Regions from separate parts of the Ensifer sp. EB106-05-01-XG146 genome, predicted to be linked through region 1. Evidence: riboswitches for the same ligand, from Rfam matches in the RefSeq annotation. Region 1 holds a riboswitch; the other holds the start of a gene.

Region 1 (7,571 bases):
GCCCTGACCATCACGTTCGCGGCCTTTGTGCTTACCGCCTCGCTGGCGCTGGCACTGGCCGGCATCGCCGCCGTCGTCGTGGTCGGCAGCGCCATTGCCACCCGGCTGAATTTCAGGCCTGCCCGCGCCACCGCGCGCCCGGCTGCCGCAGGTGCGGCCCAGGGCCAGCGCGAGATGCGCATCTGGAACGACGGCCGCGGCACGATCATCGACCTCTGATCCCCCTGGGTGTCGAAATCGATCCCTGGGCGTCGGAATCGATCCCCGGCGATCATTGCAATCGGGCCGATCCGTGATCGGCTCGAACCCTGTTGGCGGCCTTGAAAAACGTCATGGCTGCGATTTTTTTTCGACCCCATGTCGGATCGGAGATTCCATGTCCGTCCTTGAGGCAGGCCAGCACGGTCCTGGCTCTTCGAACAGGATGGAGAACGATATGGATACCCAGACGCAGCAGCCGGCACCGGTCCTCAACGGCCTTCTGCCCTATCTTCAGGTCGATGGCGCCGCCAAGGCGTCCGAATTCTACCAGCGCGCCTTCGGGGCCAAGGAAGTGGGCCGGCACCCGCTCGACGAGCAGGGCCGCACGATGCACATCCACCTCTATGTCAACGGCAGCTCGCTGATGCTCGCCGATGCCTATCCGGAATACGGTCATCCGCTGGAAAAGCCGCAGGCCTTCACCCTGACGCTCACCGTCGACGACATCGATGCCTGGTGGGACCGTGCGGTTGCCGCCGGCACCGAGGTGGTCATGCCGATCGAGGTGATGTTCTGGGGCGACCGCTACGGCCAGCTCCGCGATCCCTTCGGCGTTCTCTGGGCCATGAACAGCCCGGTGAAGGCAAGCTAAGTCCCTGCAGACAATCGAGATCCGGACGAAGCTCTCGCCGGGCGGGCATTTTCACCCGCCCGGCGAAGCGCATTTGAACAGATTTTCCTTCATTTCGGCGCAAAACTCATCTAAACGCTAGCGCAACATTCTTCTGAAATCGAAGGCCTGAAGTTATGGAAAAATTCGTCAAGCTCACCGGTGTCGCCGCCCCCCTCCCCGTCGTCAACATCGACACGGACATGATCATTCCGAAGGACTACCTGAAGACGATCAAGCGCACCGGCCTTGGCAAGGGCCTCTTCGCCGAAGCCCGCTACAATGAAGACGGCTCGGTCAACCCGGACTTCGTGCTCAACAAGCCGGCCTACCAGAACGCCAGCATTCTCGTTGCCGGCGATAACTTCGGCTGCGGCTCCTCGCGCGAGCATGCTCCGTGGGCGCTGCTCGACTTCGGCATCCGCTGCGTGATCTCCACGTCCTTTGCCGACATCTTCTACAACAACTGTTTCAAGAACGGCATCCTGCCGATCGTCGTCAGCCAGGCTGACCTCGACAAGCTGATGGACGACGCCTCGCGCGGCTCCAACGCCATCCTCTCGGTCGACCTGGAATCCCAGGAAATCACCGGTCCGGACGGCGGTTCGGTCAAGTTCGAGGTCGACGCCTTCAAGCGTCACTGCCTCTTGAACGGCCTCGACGACATCGGCCTGACGCTGGAAAAGGCAACCGCCATCGACAGCTTCGAAAAGACGGTCGGCGCCGCGCGCCCCTGGGCATAAAACGAAGATATGGCGCGCAAGCTCATCTCCTCGGGCTCGCCCTTCGAAAAGACGGCAGGCTATTCGCGTGCCGTCGCGATGGGTGACTGGTGCTTCGTCTCCGGAACGACCGGCTATGACTACGCCACCATGACCATGCCCGAGACGGTGGAAGAGCAGGCGCGCAATTGCCTGAAGACGATCGAGGGCGCGCTGAAGGAAGCGGGCTTCTCGATGAAGGACGTGGTGCGCAACCACTATTACGTCACCGATGCCAGCTTCGCCGACCGGGTGTTCCCGATCTTCGGCGAAGTCTTCGGCGAGATCCGCCCGGCCGCAACGATGATCGTCTGCGACCTGATCCGCCCGGAAATGCTGATCGAGATCGAGATCACCGCGCTTCGCGGCTGACCCCCCTGATCGCGCCCACCCTCAAAACGATTCCGATTTAAGCCATTATGCGATAGTCCATAGGGCATGACTTCGCCTGACTTACGCTGAACCGGAAGACGCCCATGCAATTTCAAGGCACCGCCGACTATATCGCCGACAAGGACCTGATGATCGCCGTCAACGCCGCGATCCGGCTGGAGCGGCCGCTGCTGGTCAAGGGCGAGCCCGGCACCGGCAAGACCGAGCTTGCCCGCCAGATCGCCGCCGCCCTTGGCCTCGAACTCATCGAATGGAGCGTCAAGTCGACGACCAAGGCACAGCAAGGCCTCTATGAATATGACGCCGTGTCGCGGCTGCGCGACAGCCAGCTCGGCGACGAGCGTGTCAACGAGGTCCGGAACTATATCCGCAAGGGCAAGCTCTGGCAGGCCTTCGAGGCCGATCGCCGCGTGGTGCTTCTGATCGACGAGATAGACAAGGCCGACATCGAGTTTCCGAACGACCTGTTGCAGGAGCTCGACCGCATGGAATTCCATGTCTACGAGACCGGCGAGATGATCGGCGCGCGTCACCGGCCGATCGTCATCATCACCTCCAACAACGAGAAGGAGCTGCCGGACGCGTTTCTGCGCCGCTGCTTCTTCCACTATATCCGCTTCCCCGATGCAGACACGCTCGCCCGCATCGTCGAGGTGCATTATCCCGGCATCCGCAAGACGCTGCTTTCGGCGGCGCTCGCCGCCTTCTACGACATCCGCCAGGTGCCGGGGCTGAAGAAGAAGCCCTCCACGTCAGAGGCGCTCGACTGGATCCGCCTGCTCGTCGCCGACGAGGTCGATCCGGCCGACCTCAGGGCCGATGCCAAGACCATGTTGCCGAAGCTGCACGGTGCGCTCCTGAAGAACGAACAAGACGTGCACCTCTTCGAGCGCCTCGCCTTCATGGCCCGCCGCGACGGATGAGGCCGGACGCGCACAAGGTCCTGATCTACGCCACCTGGCAGGACCGCCTGCTGGTCTTCGACGAGCCGGATTTCCCAGAGATCGAGCTGCAGGTGCCCGGCGGTACGATGGAACCAGGCGAAAGCCCGGAGACATCGGCTCAGCGGGAATTCATCGAGGAAACCGGGCTGACGCCGCCGGAAGCACTCACCCATCTCGTCACGCAGGACTACCACTACCCGAAGGACGGCAGGACGATCTGTCATCGGCGGCACTACTTCCACATCGCCCTTGCCGGCGAGCAACGGCAGACCTGGATACATCAGGAAATGACGCCCTTTGGCGGCGGTGACCCGATTCGCTTTCGTTTCTTTTGGCTCGGTATCGATCAGGCTGACCGCCGGCTGGGTTATGGCATGCGGGATGCTCTAAGCCTGCTGCAGACCAGCCCCTCTCCCTGACCCTCTCCCCGCGGGCGGGGAGAGGGGACGAGGACGACGGCTGCCCCCAAGCCGAGACGTGCCGACAGCGAACCCGGCTGCCAAGATGGGCCGAACGGTCGCTGAGCTTAGCTCGTGGAACGATCGGGTGCGGCAAGGCCGCTTCTCCCCGCCAGCGGGGAGAAGGTCGCGGCAGCGGGATGAGGGGCAGCCGCCCCCTACGCGAATCGTTTTTCTTGACCCCCGCGGCCCACTCGCGCTATCAAATTCTCCGTGGTGATTTGGCCGGCCGGCTTGCAGCCACGTTAAACAAGTCGCTAAAGGGCCGAGGAAAGTTGGATTTCCGAGGACCGGTCGCGATCAATCGCCGCCGGTTTTTTTGTATTGATCGAGTGGAAGCCCATGCCCATCAAGATTCCCGATACGCTGCCCGCCTTCGAAACCCTCGCGCATGAGGGCGTGCGGGTGATGACCGAGACCGTGGCGATCCGTCAGGATATCCGCCCGCTCCAGATCGGGCTCCTGAACCTCATGCCGAACAAGATCAAGACAGAGATCCAGATGGCGCGCCTGATCGGCGCTTCGCCGCTGCAGGTGGAACTGTCGCTGGTGCGCATCGGCGCTCACCGCGCCAAGAACACCTCGGAAGATCACCTGCTCTCCTTCTACGAGACCTGGGAAGAAGTGCAGGGCCGCAAGTTCGACGGTTTCATCATCACCGGCGCCCCGGTCGAGACGCTCGAATACGAAGACGTCACCTATTGGGACGAGCTGAAGCGCATCCTCGACTGGACCGAGACCAACGTGCATTCGACGCTCAACGTCTGCTGGGGCGCGATGGCGGCAATCTATCACTTCCACGACGTGCCGAAGTATCCGCTGAAGGAAAAAGCCTTCGGCGTCTATCGTCACCAGAACCTCAACCGCTCCTCCGTCTATCTCAACGGCTTCTCCGACGATTTCGCCGTCCCCGTTTCGCGCTGGACCGAAGTGCGCCGCGCCGACATCGACAAGGTGCCGAGCCTCGAAATCCTGATGGAATCGAAGGAGATGGGCGTCTGCCTCGTGCACGAGAAAAAGGGCAACCGGCTCTACATGTTCAACCACGTGGAGTATGATTCGACCTCGCTGTCGGACGAATACTTCCGCGACGTGGATGCGGGCGTGCCGATCAAGATGCCGCACGACTACTTCCCGCACAACGATTCGACCCTGCCGCCGCAGAACCGCTGGCGCAGCCATGCACATCTCTTCTTCGGTAACTGGATCAACGAGATGTACCAGACGACGCCCTACGATCTCGCGGAGATCGGCACCGGGAAAAGCTGAGGTCAGATGTTCATTCCCTTCTTCCTCGAACTCAAGGCAGCGAAGGTCCCGGTCACGCTCCGGGAATTCCTGTCCTTGATCGAGGGGATGGAGGCGGGCATCGCCACCTTCGACGTCGAAGCCTTCTACTATCTTGCGCGCACGGCACTGGTGAAGGACGAACGCCATATCGACCGCTTCGACCGGGTGTTCCAGCACTGCTTTTCGGGTCTCGAAGCAGTCAACCCGATGGAAGCGAGCGAAGAGGCCACCATCCCCGAGGATTGGCTGCGCAAGCTCGCAGAGAAGCATCTGAGCGAGGAAGAAAAACGCCTGATCGAGGCACTCGGCGGCTTCGACAAGCTGATGGAGACCTTGCGCCAGCGGCTGCAGGAGCAAAAGGGCCGCCATCAGGGCGGCTCGAAATGGATCGGTACCGCCGGCACCTCGCCTTTCGGCGCCTATGGCTACAATCCCGAGGGTGTGCGGATCGGCCAGGACCAGTCGCGCCACCGCCGCGCCGTCAAGGTTTGGGACCGGCGCGAGTTCAAGGATTATGACGACACGATCGAGCTCGGCACGCGCAACATCAAAGTGGCCCTGAAGCGGCTCCGGCGCTGGGTGCGCCAGGGTGCCGCCGACGAACTCGACCTCTCCGGCACGATCCGCGCCACCGCCGAACACGGCTATCTCGACGTGGTGACGCGGCCGGAGCGCCGCAATGCGGTGAAGCTTCTGATGTTCTTCGATATCGGCGGATCGATGGACGATCATATCCGCATCGTCGAGGAGTTGTTTTCAGCGGCTCGCAGCGAGTTCCGCCATATGGAGCATTTCTACTTCCACAATTGCGTCTACGAGGGCCTGTGGAAGGACAATCGCCGCCGCCGTGTCGACATTACCCGTACGACGGAAGTGCTGCGCACCTACGGCGGCGACTATCGCGCCATCTTCGTCGGCGACGCTTCGATGAGCCCCTATGAAATCAGCCACCCCGGCGGCTCGGTGGAGCACTGGAACGACGAGGCGGGCGCCCTCTGGCTCTCTCGTCTGACGGCACATTTTCCGCGCTCCATCTGGCTCAATCCCGTGCCCGAACAGCACTGGGGCTATACCCAGTCGATCACGATGGTGAAGGGCCTGTTCGAGGGACGAATGTTCCCCTTGACGCTCGCCGGCCTGCAGGAGGCGACCAAGCAGCTGTCGCGCTGACATGTCTGCCGAGAGGTCGCTATAGCACCTTGAATAGCTGGATGTTTTTGCTCTCAGGCCGGAGACGGCGCCAGGCCGCATTTAGTATGATTTTCCGGTTGCCGTGCCTTTGGAAATGACGCAGGTTGCTGCGATCGCACCGTTGCATGTTTCCTTGGATCCTAACCGAGCCAAGGACAAAACATGCAGCAATTCAAAAGTGTACGGCGACCTTTGTGCGTCTGCGGAGACGCGCAGCGCTGTAGTGGGAGCCAGCGGTGAATATGCATCAGAACACGGAAATCTTCGGCCACCTGCCATCCGGCGAGCCGGTCCATCGTGTGGTGCTCTCCGGTGGCGGCCTCACCGCCCATGTCTTGACCTGGGGCTCGGTGATCCAGGACCTGCGCCTGGAAGGCCATGAGCCGCCGCTGGTGCTCGGTTTCACCGATCTCGAAAGCTATCTCGCCCATTCGCCCTATCTCGGCGCCACGCCTGGACGCTGCGCCAATCGCATCGGCAACGGCCGCTTCACGCTCGATGGCGAGGCCTACCAGCTCGAACTGAACGAGAAGGGCGTCACGCATCTGCACGGCGGCAGCGACAATATCGGCAAGCGCAACTGGACGATCCTAAAGCAGACGCCCGACAGCATCACGCTCGCCATTACCGACCCGGATGGCCGCGCCGGTTATCCCGGCAACTGCAAGGTCACCTGCACCTACCAGCTGAAGCCCGGCGGCGTCTTGAGCGTCGTCTACGAGAGCGAAACCGACCAAGCGACGCTCGCCAATGTCTGCCAGCACAGCTATTTCAATCTCGACGGCAGCGCCGACGCCCTCGGCCACGACATCATGATCGCTGCCGACCATTATCTGCCCACCAGCGAACGCCAGGTGCCGACGGGCGAGATCCGCCCGGTCGAGGGCACTGCCTTCGATCTGCGGGAAATGACGCGGCTCAGCCGCCAGACCGAAGGCGAGCGTATCGCCTACGACCATAATTTCTGCCTTTCGAACGAACGCATGGCGAAACATTCGGTGGCGCTTGCTCGCAGCATCGATTCGGGTGTCACGATGGAAGTGCTGACGACCGAGCCCGGCGTGCAACTCTATACCGGCGCAAAGCTGAACATCCCCGTCCCCGGCCTCGAGGGCCGCCGTTACGGCGCCTTTGCCGGCTTCTGTCTCGAAACCCAGATCTGGCCGGATGCGGCCAACCACGCCGGCTTCCCGAACGCGGTACTTCGCCCCGGCGAGATCCGCCGGCAGGAGACGGACTACGTGTTCATGAAGAGCTGAGCGCGGAAACGGCGACCGGCTTTACCAACAAAGGCAAAATGCAAAAGGAGCCGTCTCGGCGGTCCGAACCACATGGTGCGGACGGCACTATCGGCGCATGGAATGCCTGACGGCAAATGCCGTTTCATTCCAGAAATGACTGTGAAATGAAGTGGTTGGGAGAAATTGGAGCGGGTGAGGCGATTCGAACGCCCGACCCCAACCTTGGCAAGGTTGTGCTCTACCCCTGAGCTACACCCGCTCATCATCCAAGGTCCGGGGGTAGTCGGTGGACCGTGGCGTCGGCGCTGTCTTGCGGCGACGGGCGGTATATGGCCTAAGCGATTTTGGAATGCAACAGGGAAATGACGAGAAATCGAATATTTTTTTGGACACCCTTCGCAAAGCCCGGAAATGCCGCGTTT
Region 2 (7,571 bases), 3.3 Mb from region 1:
AGGATCATCACGCTGTAGGTGCGGGCGGAATCGTCATTATAGGGCTGTTCGCCGTGCTTCAGACCTCCGAGAAGGGCTGCGAGGCCCAGGATGCCGTTGATGTCGAGCATGACGGCCGCATAGATCGTGTCGCGCACCAGCGTCGGCGAGGTCTCGCTGGTCATCATGATCGCCAGAACGACGACTTCGACGAGCACCGCCGAGAGCGTGAGGATCATCGTGCCATAGGGATCGCCGACCTTGGATGCCAGAACCTCGGCGTGATGCGACACCCGCAGCGATGCAAGCACGATCGCAACCACCAGACCGGCGGCACCGAGAAGCGTTGCGAGGCGCCCCATCTCAAGCAGGCGATCTTCGAGCGCAAGCCCGGCGACCGCGGCAAGCATGGCGACGATCAGCAGGCGTTCCGCTTTCATGCGCATCAACAAAACGCCCTCCACCGAAAGCCTGTCCTGCCCATCACCGGAACTATAGGGGCCGCGTCCCGCAAATCAAATGACGGAAAGAGGACTATTTTCCTCCCGATTCTTTACCGCCCTGCAGCGTTTCGGTAGTGTGGCCGGGAACCAAAGCAGCAAGTGGCCGCCTGCCCGGCCTGGATCTCTCGTCATGTTGTCTCACGGCACGATCTGGCACGCTATCGACACCCTGGCCGAGCGCCACCAGCTCTCGCCGTCCGGCCTCGCGCGCCGTGCCGGCCTCGACCCGACCTCCTTCAACAAATCCAAACGTCGCTCCGCCGACGGGCGCGAGCGCTGGCCCTCGACAGAATCGATCGCCAAGGTGCTGGGGGCGACGGGCGCCACCATGGACCAGTTCACCAGCCTACTGCAGCCGGAGGGGGTCCCAGCGCCTTCCGAGCCGGTGGCCGCTGCCACGATCCCGCTGATCGGCTTTGCCCAGGCGGGTGCCGGCGGCTACTTCGACGATGGCGGCTTTCCCGCCGGTCAGGGCTGGGACGTCATCGACTTTCCGACGGATGCGGAAAAGCGCAGCGGCACCTATGCGCTCGGGGTCCAGGGAGACAGCATGCTGCCGCTCTACCGCGACGGCGACATCCTGATCGTCGACCCCGGCGCGCCGATCCGGCGTGGCGATCGGGTTGTGGTGAAGACGCAGGAGGGCGAGGTCATGGCAAAGGTGCTCACGCGCCAGACGCCGCGTGTGATCGAACTTCTATCGCTCAATCCCGAGCATCCGAACCGGAGCTTCGAGACCAGCCAGATCGAATGGATCGCCCGAATTATCTGGGCCAGCCAATAGGACGTCCTTCCTGATGCGGCAGCATTTCTACACCCTTGCCGGCGGCATCGCCGCAATCGCCCTTTTCACCGGCATCCTCTATGCGGGCGCTGTTGCCATCCGCGACCGTGAGACCGCCGCCACACCGGAACTCGTTCTCGAAACGCCCGACATGACAGATTTCGAGGCGACGCCGGATCAGGCCGACGACGAGGTCCCGCTCGATCCCGGCGGCGCGGCGACGACCAGCGAACAATCGCCCACGACGGAAAATGCGGCACGCGCCATCGAGCCACAGCAGTTCGGCCTGCCCGATACGGTCACCAGTGCGCCGCTCGAACGGGTGGAACCGCGTGCGCCGTTGTCGGAACCGAAGAAGGAAGCGAAGGCCGCCGGGCCGACCGTACTCTATCGCCCGGTCGCGGTCGCCGCCGGTGTGATCCAGTTCGACAAGCTGACGCTGCAGATCGACGGCATCGAGCCGGAACAAGCGGAGCGGACCTGCGAAAGCGCCGGCAAGAGCTGGCCCTGCGGCATCGTCGCGCGAACCGCCTTCAGAAACTTCCTGCGCGCACGTGCGGTCAGCTGCGATCTGCCCGAAGGAGATTCCGGCCCTTCGGCCACCGCCTCCTGCACGCTTGGCGGACAGGATCTTGCCACCTGGCTCGTCGACAATGGCTGGGCAACGCCGGTTCCCGGCTCGACCCTCGAAAAACGCGCCGACGCAGCACGCCAGGCGAAACTCGGTTTTTACGGTGACGATCCGCGCGACCTCAGCCACACGCCGATGACATTCGACGATCCGACCCTCGGCATCGGAGTGGACGCTTCGCAGCCGGACTTGTAAATAGCCGCGACAATTCCCAGCTCTCGACCGTCTGCCGAAAGCGGCAGACGGCTCAACTCTTTGAAACGACGCAATTCCGGATCAGGAACCGTGCCATCCCTGGAATCGCTCTACCGCCGGAAAGCCCATGCAACCAAGCCTCAGCCACCACGAAGCTCTCATCTATGTCATGGTGATGATGTCGGCGGTCGACCGCGAGATGAGCGACGACGAGTTTGCCCGCATCGGCCGGCTGGTTCAATTCCTGCCCGTGTTCGACGGCTTCGACGAGGACAGCCTCGTCCATATCGGCCATGAATGCTCGGCGCAGCTGGCGGCGCCCGAGGGGCTCGACATCATGCTCGAGATCGTGCGCGAAGCGCTGCCGGAGAAGTTCCACGAGACGGCCTATGCGCTCGCCGTCGAGATCGCGGCCGCCGACCAGCGCATCCGCAACGAAGAAATCCGCCTGCTGCAGTTGCTGCGCGACCGGCTTGGCCTCGACAAGCTGACCTGCGCCGCTATCGAGCGCGGCGCGCTCGCCCGCTTCCGCCGATAGGCCGGCCGGTGATCACGCCGAAAAGTTCTGGCGCCTAATAGATTCCGTTCGGGAAGTAGCGCAGGTAGATTTCCTCCAAGCGGCCGCTGCGCGACAGCGCCAGCAGCGCGTGATCGATCGCCTGGGTCAGGGCAGGCTCGGACTTGCGGTTCATGATCGTCAGGCCTTCACCGAGGAAGCGCTGCGAGAAGTAGGCGCCATCGACAAGCGTGCAGCAGCCGCCAGCAGCGCTACCCGAGATCCAGAAGGACAGCTGCATGCCGTCGGAAAACACCGCCGGCACATCGCCCTTCTGCAGAGCCGTCAGCATGGCCTCGCGGTCGGGATAGACCTTGGCCTCGATCTTTGGGAAAAACGCCTTGAACATCGCCTCATGCGTGGTTCCGGCGACGACACCGACCGGCTTCCCCTTGAGATCGCTCGGTGCCGAGACTGCGCCGGCCGCCTTGGTATTGACGGCGAAGCGCGCTGGAAGCCGCATGAAGGCGCGGGAAAAGCCAAAGCGTTGGCGCAGTTCCGGACCGACGGCGATACCGGCGGCCACCGCCTCGCCCTGCCCCTCTTCCAGTGCCGGCAGCAGCTCCGCATAGGTCACGGCCTGGATCTGGCATTTGGCCTCGATGTCGAGCTCGCGGCAGATCTCGCGCACGAGATCGACATGAAATCCCGAAAGCTTGCCGGACTGGTCGATGAAGTTGAACGGCGGAAAGTCCACCGTCGTCAGGAAACGCAGGCGCGCCAGGCCCGTGAGGTCGGGCTTGGCGATGCGTTCGCGCGCGTCGAACAGCAGCGGCAGATCCTTAGCCTCGGCCGCAAGCGGCGTCGCGATCAAGGATACGCAAAGGGCGAAAAAGGAAAGAACTTTCATGGGCAGCGGCCGGCACGTCTCATGTGGCAGGGGCGGCCCTTGGAACCGCGGTGATTCATCGAGCGGTAAAGTAACCGGCCGCAGCGCAGCTGACCATAGGCCGCCACGAGAACGCGGTTACACAAGGAACGGGACGAGAAAGAATGGAGCGGGTGATCGGGATCGAACCGACGACATCCAGCTTGGGAAGCTGGCGTTCTACCGCTGAACTACACCCGCGGCGCCTGCGAAACTTCCCGAACCGGGGCGATCTGTCAAGCACCCTTGCGCGGGATCGCGTAAGGGGCGCTGCAAAATCCCCTACTCGGCGCGGAAATGCTTCGAGAGCTTCAGGCCCTGCGCCTGGTAGTTGGAGCCGACGCCGAGGCCATAGAGACCATCCGGCCGTTCCAGCATGTGTTCGTAGATCAGGCGGCCGACGATCTGGCCGTGTTCGAGGATGAACGGCACCTCGTGGCTGCGCACTTCCAGCACGGCACGGCTGCCCGTGCCGCCGGCCGAGGCATGGCCGAAGCCCGGATCGAAGAAGCCGGCATAATGCACGCGAAACTCGCCGACCAGCGGATCGAACGGCGTCATCTCGGCCGCATAAAGCGGCGGAACATGCACCGCCTCGCGCGAGACGAGAATGTAGAACTCATCCGGATCGAGGATCAGTTCGTCGCGGCCGCGGCTGTAGAGTGGCTCCCAGAAATCGAAGATCGCGTGCTGCGCTTTCTTGTCGACGTCGATGACGGCGGTGTGATGCTTGCCGCGATAGCCGATCAGGCCTTCGGGCCCGGTGCCCTTCAGATCGATCGACAGCGCGATGCCGCCGCCGCTGACGTTCGGCTTGTCGCTCGCCACCAGCACGTCGCTCTCGTGCAGCGCCTGCAGTTCCTGCTCCGACAGAATAGACTGGCCCATGCGGAAGCGGATCTGCGACAGGCGCGAGCCTCGGCGCACGACGATCGGGAAGGTGCGCGGGCTGATTTCGAGATAGAGCGGACCGCTGTAGCCGGCCGGGATCTTGTCGAATTCCTGGGCGCGATCGGTGATGACGCGGGTGAAGATGTCGAGGCGACCGGTCGAGCTTTTCGGGTTGGCCGAGGCCGACATGCCCTCAGGCAGTTCCAGGCTTTCCATCAGCGGCACGATGTAGACGCAGCCCGTTTCCAGCACCGCGCCATCGGTCAGATCGACGACGTGCAGCTTCAGCCGGTCGAGCTTGTCGGCAACGAGGTGAGACGGGCCTGGCATGAAGCTTGCGCGGACGCGGAAAGCCTTCGAGCCTAGGCGCAGGTCGAGGCTTGCCGGCTGGATCTGATCGACATCCAGCGGCTTCTCGCTTTTGAGGCGTCCCGATTCTAACAGCGCGGCGATCGCGCGATCGGCCAAAATCCCAGTGTCGCGGCCCATTGCAGTCCTCTTTTCAGTTGCGAGACAAAACCAAACTCCGGGAATTGACGCAAGCGTACCCTGGCAGTATTGAAGCTTTATCCCGTGGTGATTTGGCCGGTCGGCTTGCAGCCACGTTAAACAAGTAGCTAAAAAGGCCGGGTGTCAAACCGGCCCTTCACGCGGCCGGTTTTTTTGTTTTTGAAAGTGACCGTCACATGAGCAAAAACTGGCGCCCCGCAACGCAACTGGTCCATGGCGGGACCACCCGTTCCCAGCACGGAGAGACCTCCGAGGCGATCTTCCTTACCCAGGGCTTTGTCTACGAGACGTCGGAAGCTGCGGAAGCTCGTTTCAAGGGCGAGACCGAAGGCTTCATCTACGCCCGCTACGGTAGCCCGACCAACGACATGTTTGAAAAGCGCATGTGCATGCTGGAAGGCGCCGAGGATGCGCGCGCCACGGCATCGGGCATGGCTGCCGTCACCGCCGCAATTCTCTGCCAGCTGAAGGCCGGCGACCACATCGTCGCCGCCCGCGCCCTCTTCGGCTCCTGCCGCTGGGTGGTCGAGACGCTGGCGCCGAAATACGGCATCGAGTGCACGCTGGTCGACGGACGCGACCTCGCCAACTGGGAAAAGGCGATCCAGAAGAACACCAAGGTCTTCTTCCTCGAAAGCCCGACCAACCCGACGCTCGAAGTCATCGACATTGCCGGCGTTGCCAAGCTCGCCAACCAGATCGGCGCCAAGGTCGTCGTCGACAACGTCTTTGCGACGCCGCTCTTCCAGAAGCCGCTGGAACTCGGCGCCCATATCGTCGTCTATTCCGCCACCAAGCATATCGACGGTCAGGGCCGTTGTCTCGGCGGTGTCGTGCTTTCCGACAAGGAATGGATCAACGAGCACCTGCACGACTACTTCCGCCACACCGGCCCGGCGATGTCGCCGTTCAACGCCTGGACGCTGCTGAAGGGCATCGAGACGCTGCCGCTACGCGTGCGTCAGCAGACGGAAACGGCCCGCCGCGTGGCCGACTTCCTGGCAGAACAGCCGCAGGTCGCCAAGGTCATCTATCCTGGCCGCAAGGATCATCCGCAGGCCGACATCATCGCCAAGCAGATGACCGGCGGATCGACGCTCGTCGCCTTCGAACTGAAGGGCGGCAAGGATGCAGCCTTCGCGCTGCAGAATGCGCTGGAGATCGTGCGCATCTCCAACAACCTCGGCGACAGCAAGAGCCTGATCACCCATCCGGGAACGACCACGCACAAGAACCTGACCGACGAGGCCCGCGAAGAGCTCGGCATTTCCGCTGGAACCGTGCGCTTCTCGGCCGGCATCGAGGACAGCGACGATGTGGTGGAAGATTTCGCCCGCGCGCTGAAGGCCGTGAAGTCCTGATTTTACGAAGACACGGCCGCCGTGATCAACGGCGGCCGACGCCGCTTGCCGGCCATCACGAGATGGTTTCCGGCGGCGCGGCGCCAAGGTGCCAGGCACGTTTCACCCGCTCGATCGCGTCAGCACGGCCATCCGTCCCATCATGGGATCGCACAATCTTGCCGTTATTCTTGACGAAACCATCTTGCTGTAGAATACCCTGAAAGACCTGAAGCAAGGTGATGCCCATGTATCGCGCTTTGACCCGCGACATAGAAGTTACGGTGGAGCCGTACTATCTCGAAGAGCAGTCGGATCCCGATGACGGCCGCTATGTCTGGGGCTATCGCATCGTCATCTCAAACCACTCGGACGCGTCCGTGCGGTTGATGACGCGCTACTGGCACATTACCGATGAGAACGGGCAAGTCGACGAGGTCAGCGGTCCGGGCGTCATCGGCGAGCAGCCGCTGCTCAATCCCGGCGATACCTATGAGTATTCGTCCGGATGCCCTCTGGATACGCCCTCAGGCGTCATGTTCGGCCACTACAGCATGGAATCGGAAGGCGGAGAGACCTTCAACGTTGCCATCCCCGCCTTCTCGCTCGATTCACCCGGGCTCGTGCGCACCCTGAACTGAAGCGCGTCCTTCGGACTAGCGTCGCTCTAAATCGCGGCCAGTCGGCCGGAAGCGCCCGCTACTGCGGGCGCACCTCGCTTGCTTCGAAGCGATAGGTCGTCGAGCAGAACTCGCAGGTCACCTTGACTTCGCCATCGTCGATGGTGCTTTCGAGGTCGTCCGTGCTCAGGTTGGACAACACCGACTGAAGCTTCTCGCGCGAGCAGCTGCAGCGGTCGTAGACCGCCTGCGGTTCGTAGACGCGGACGCCGCGCTCGTGGAACAGGCGATAGAGCAGCCGCTCGGTTCCGACCATCGGATCGGTCAACTCGTCCATGTCGATCGTTTCGACCATCACCTTGGCTTCGGCCCAGAGATCGTCGTCACCGAACGCGCTTTCACCATCATCACCATCACCGCCGGAAAGGTCGGGCTGGCGCATGCGTTCCGGCGCTTCCGGCAGGAACTGGGCGACCATGCCGCCGGCGCGCCAGCGATGGCGCGGCTTGCCGTTTTCGTCGCGATCGAGAAGCTCGGCCACGCCAAGGCGCACCTTGGTCGGGATCTGCTCCGACTGTCGGAAATAGACGCCGGCGATTTCTTCCAGCGTCGCTCCGTCGAGCGCAACGATCCCCTGGTAACGCTGGGTATGGGCGCCCTGGTCGATGGTGAAGGCGAGCACGCCCTTTCCGAG

The links. Region 1 has a riboswitch for S-adenosylmethionine ahead of metA (homoserine O-acetyltransferase MetA). Riboswitches for the same ligand answer to the same signal wherever they lie in the genome.
Region 2: another riboswitch for S-adenosylmethionine. It lies ahead of AC3WVQ_RS00850 (O-succinylhomoserine sulfhydrylase); the one in region 1 lies ahead of metA (homoserine O-acetyltransferase MetA).

What each region holds. Positions count from the first base shown of each region.
Region 1 is NZ_JBYTDX010000001.1:3,512,964-3,520,534, forward strand. It holds gene AC3WVQ_RS17400 (hypothetical protein) at 1-219, shown strand, start outside; gene AC3WVQ_RS17405 (VOC family protein) at 437-853, shown strand; gene leuD (3-isopropylmalate dehydratase small subunit) at 1,009-1,614, shown strand; gene AC3WVQ_RS17415 (RidA family protein) at 1,624-2,004, shown strand; gene AC3WVQ_RS17420 (AAA family ATPase) at 2,109-2,948, shown strand; gene AC3WVQ_RS17425 (NUDIX hydrolase) at 2,945-3,388, shown strand; SAM riboswitch at 3,631-3,708, shown strand; gene metA (homoserine O-acetyltransferase MetA) at 3,770-4,696, shown strand; gene AC3WVQ_RS17435 (vWA domain-containing protein) at 4,703-5,887, shown strand; gene AC3WVQ_RS17440 (aldose epimerase family protein) at 6,151-7,167, shown strand; tRNA gene AC3WVQ_RS17445 (tRNA-Gly) at 7,334-7,408, opposite strand.
Region 2 is NZ_JBYTDX010000001.1:181,222-188,792, reverse strand. It holds gene AC3WVQ_RS00885 (calcium:cation antiporter) at 1-425, opposite strand, end outside; gene AC3WVQ_RS00880 (S24 family peptidase) at 613-1,266, shown strand; gene AC3WVQ_RS00875 (thermonuclease family protein) at 1,280-2,092, shown strand; gene AC3WVQ_RS00870 (tellurite resistance TerB family protein) at 2,220-2,630, shown strand; gene AC3WVQ_RS00865 (transporter substrate-binding domain-containing protein) at 2,665-3,498, opposite strand; tRNA gene AC3WVQ_RS00860 (tRNA-Gly) at 3,643-3,717, opposite strand; gene AC3WVQ_RS00855 (2'-deoxycytidine 5'-triphosphate deaminase) at 3,799-4,896, opposite strand; SAM riboswitch at 4,971-5,049, shown strand; gene AC3WVQ_RS00850 (O-succinylhomoserine sulfhydrylase) at 5,094-6,278, shown strand; gene AC3WVQ_RS00845 (hypothetical protein) at 6,334-6,507, opposite strand; gene apaG (Co2+/Mg2+ efflux protein ApaG) at 6,506-6,898, shown strand; gene AC3WVQ_RS00835 (Hsp33 family molecular chaperone) at 6,957-7,571, opposite strand, start outside.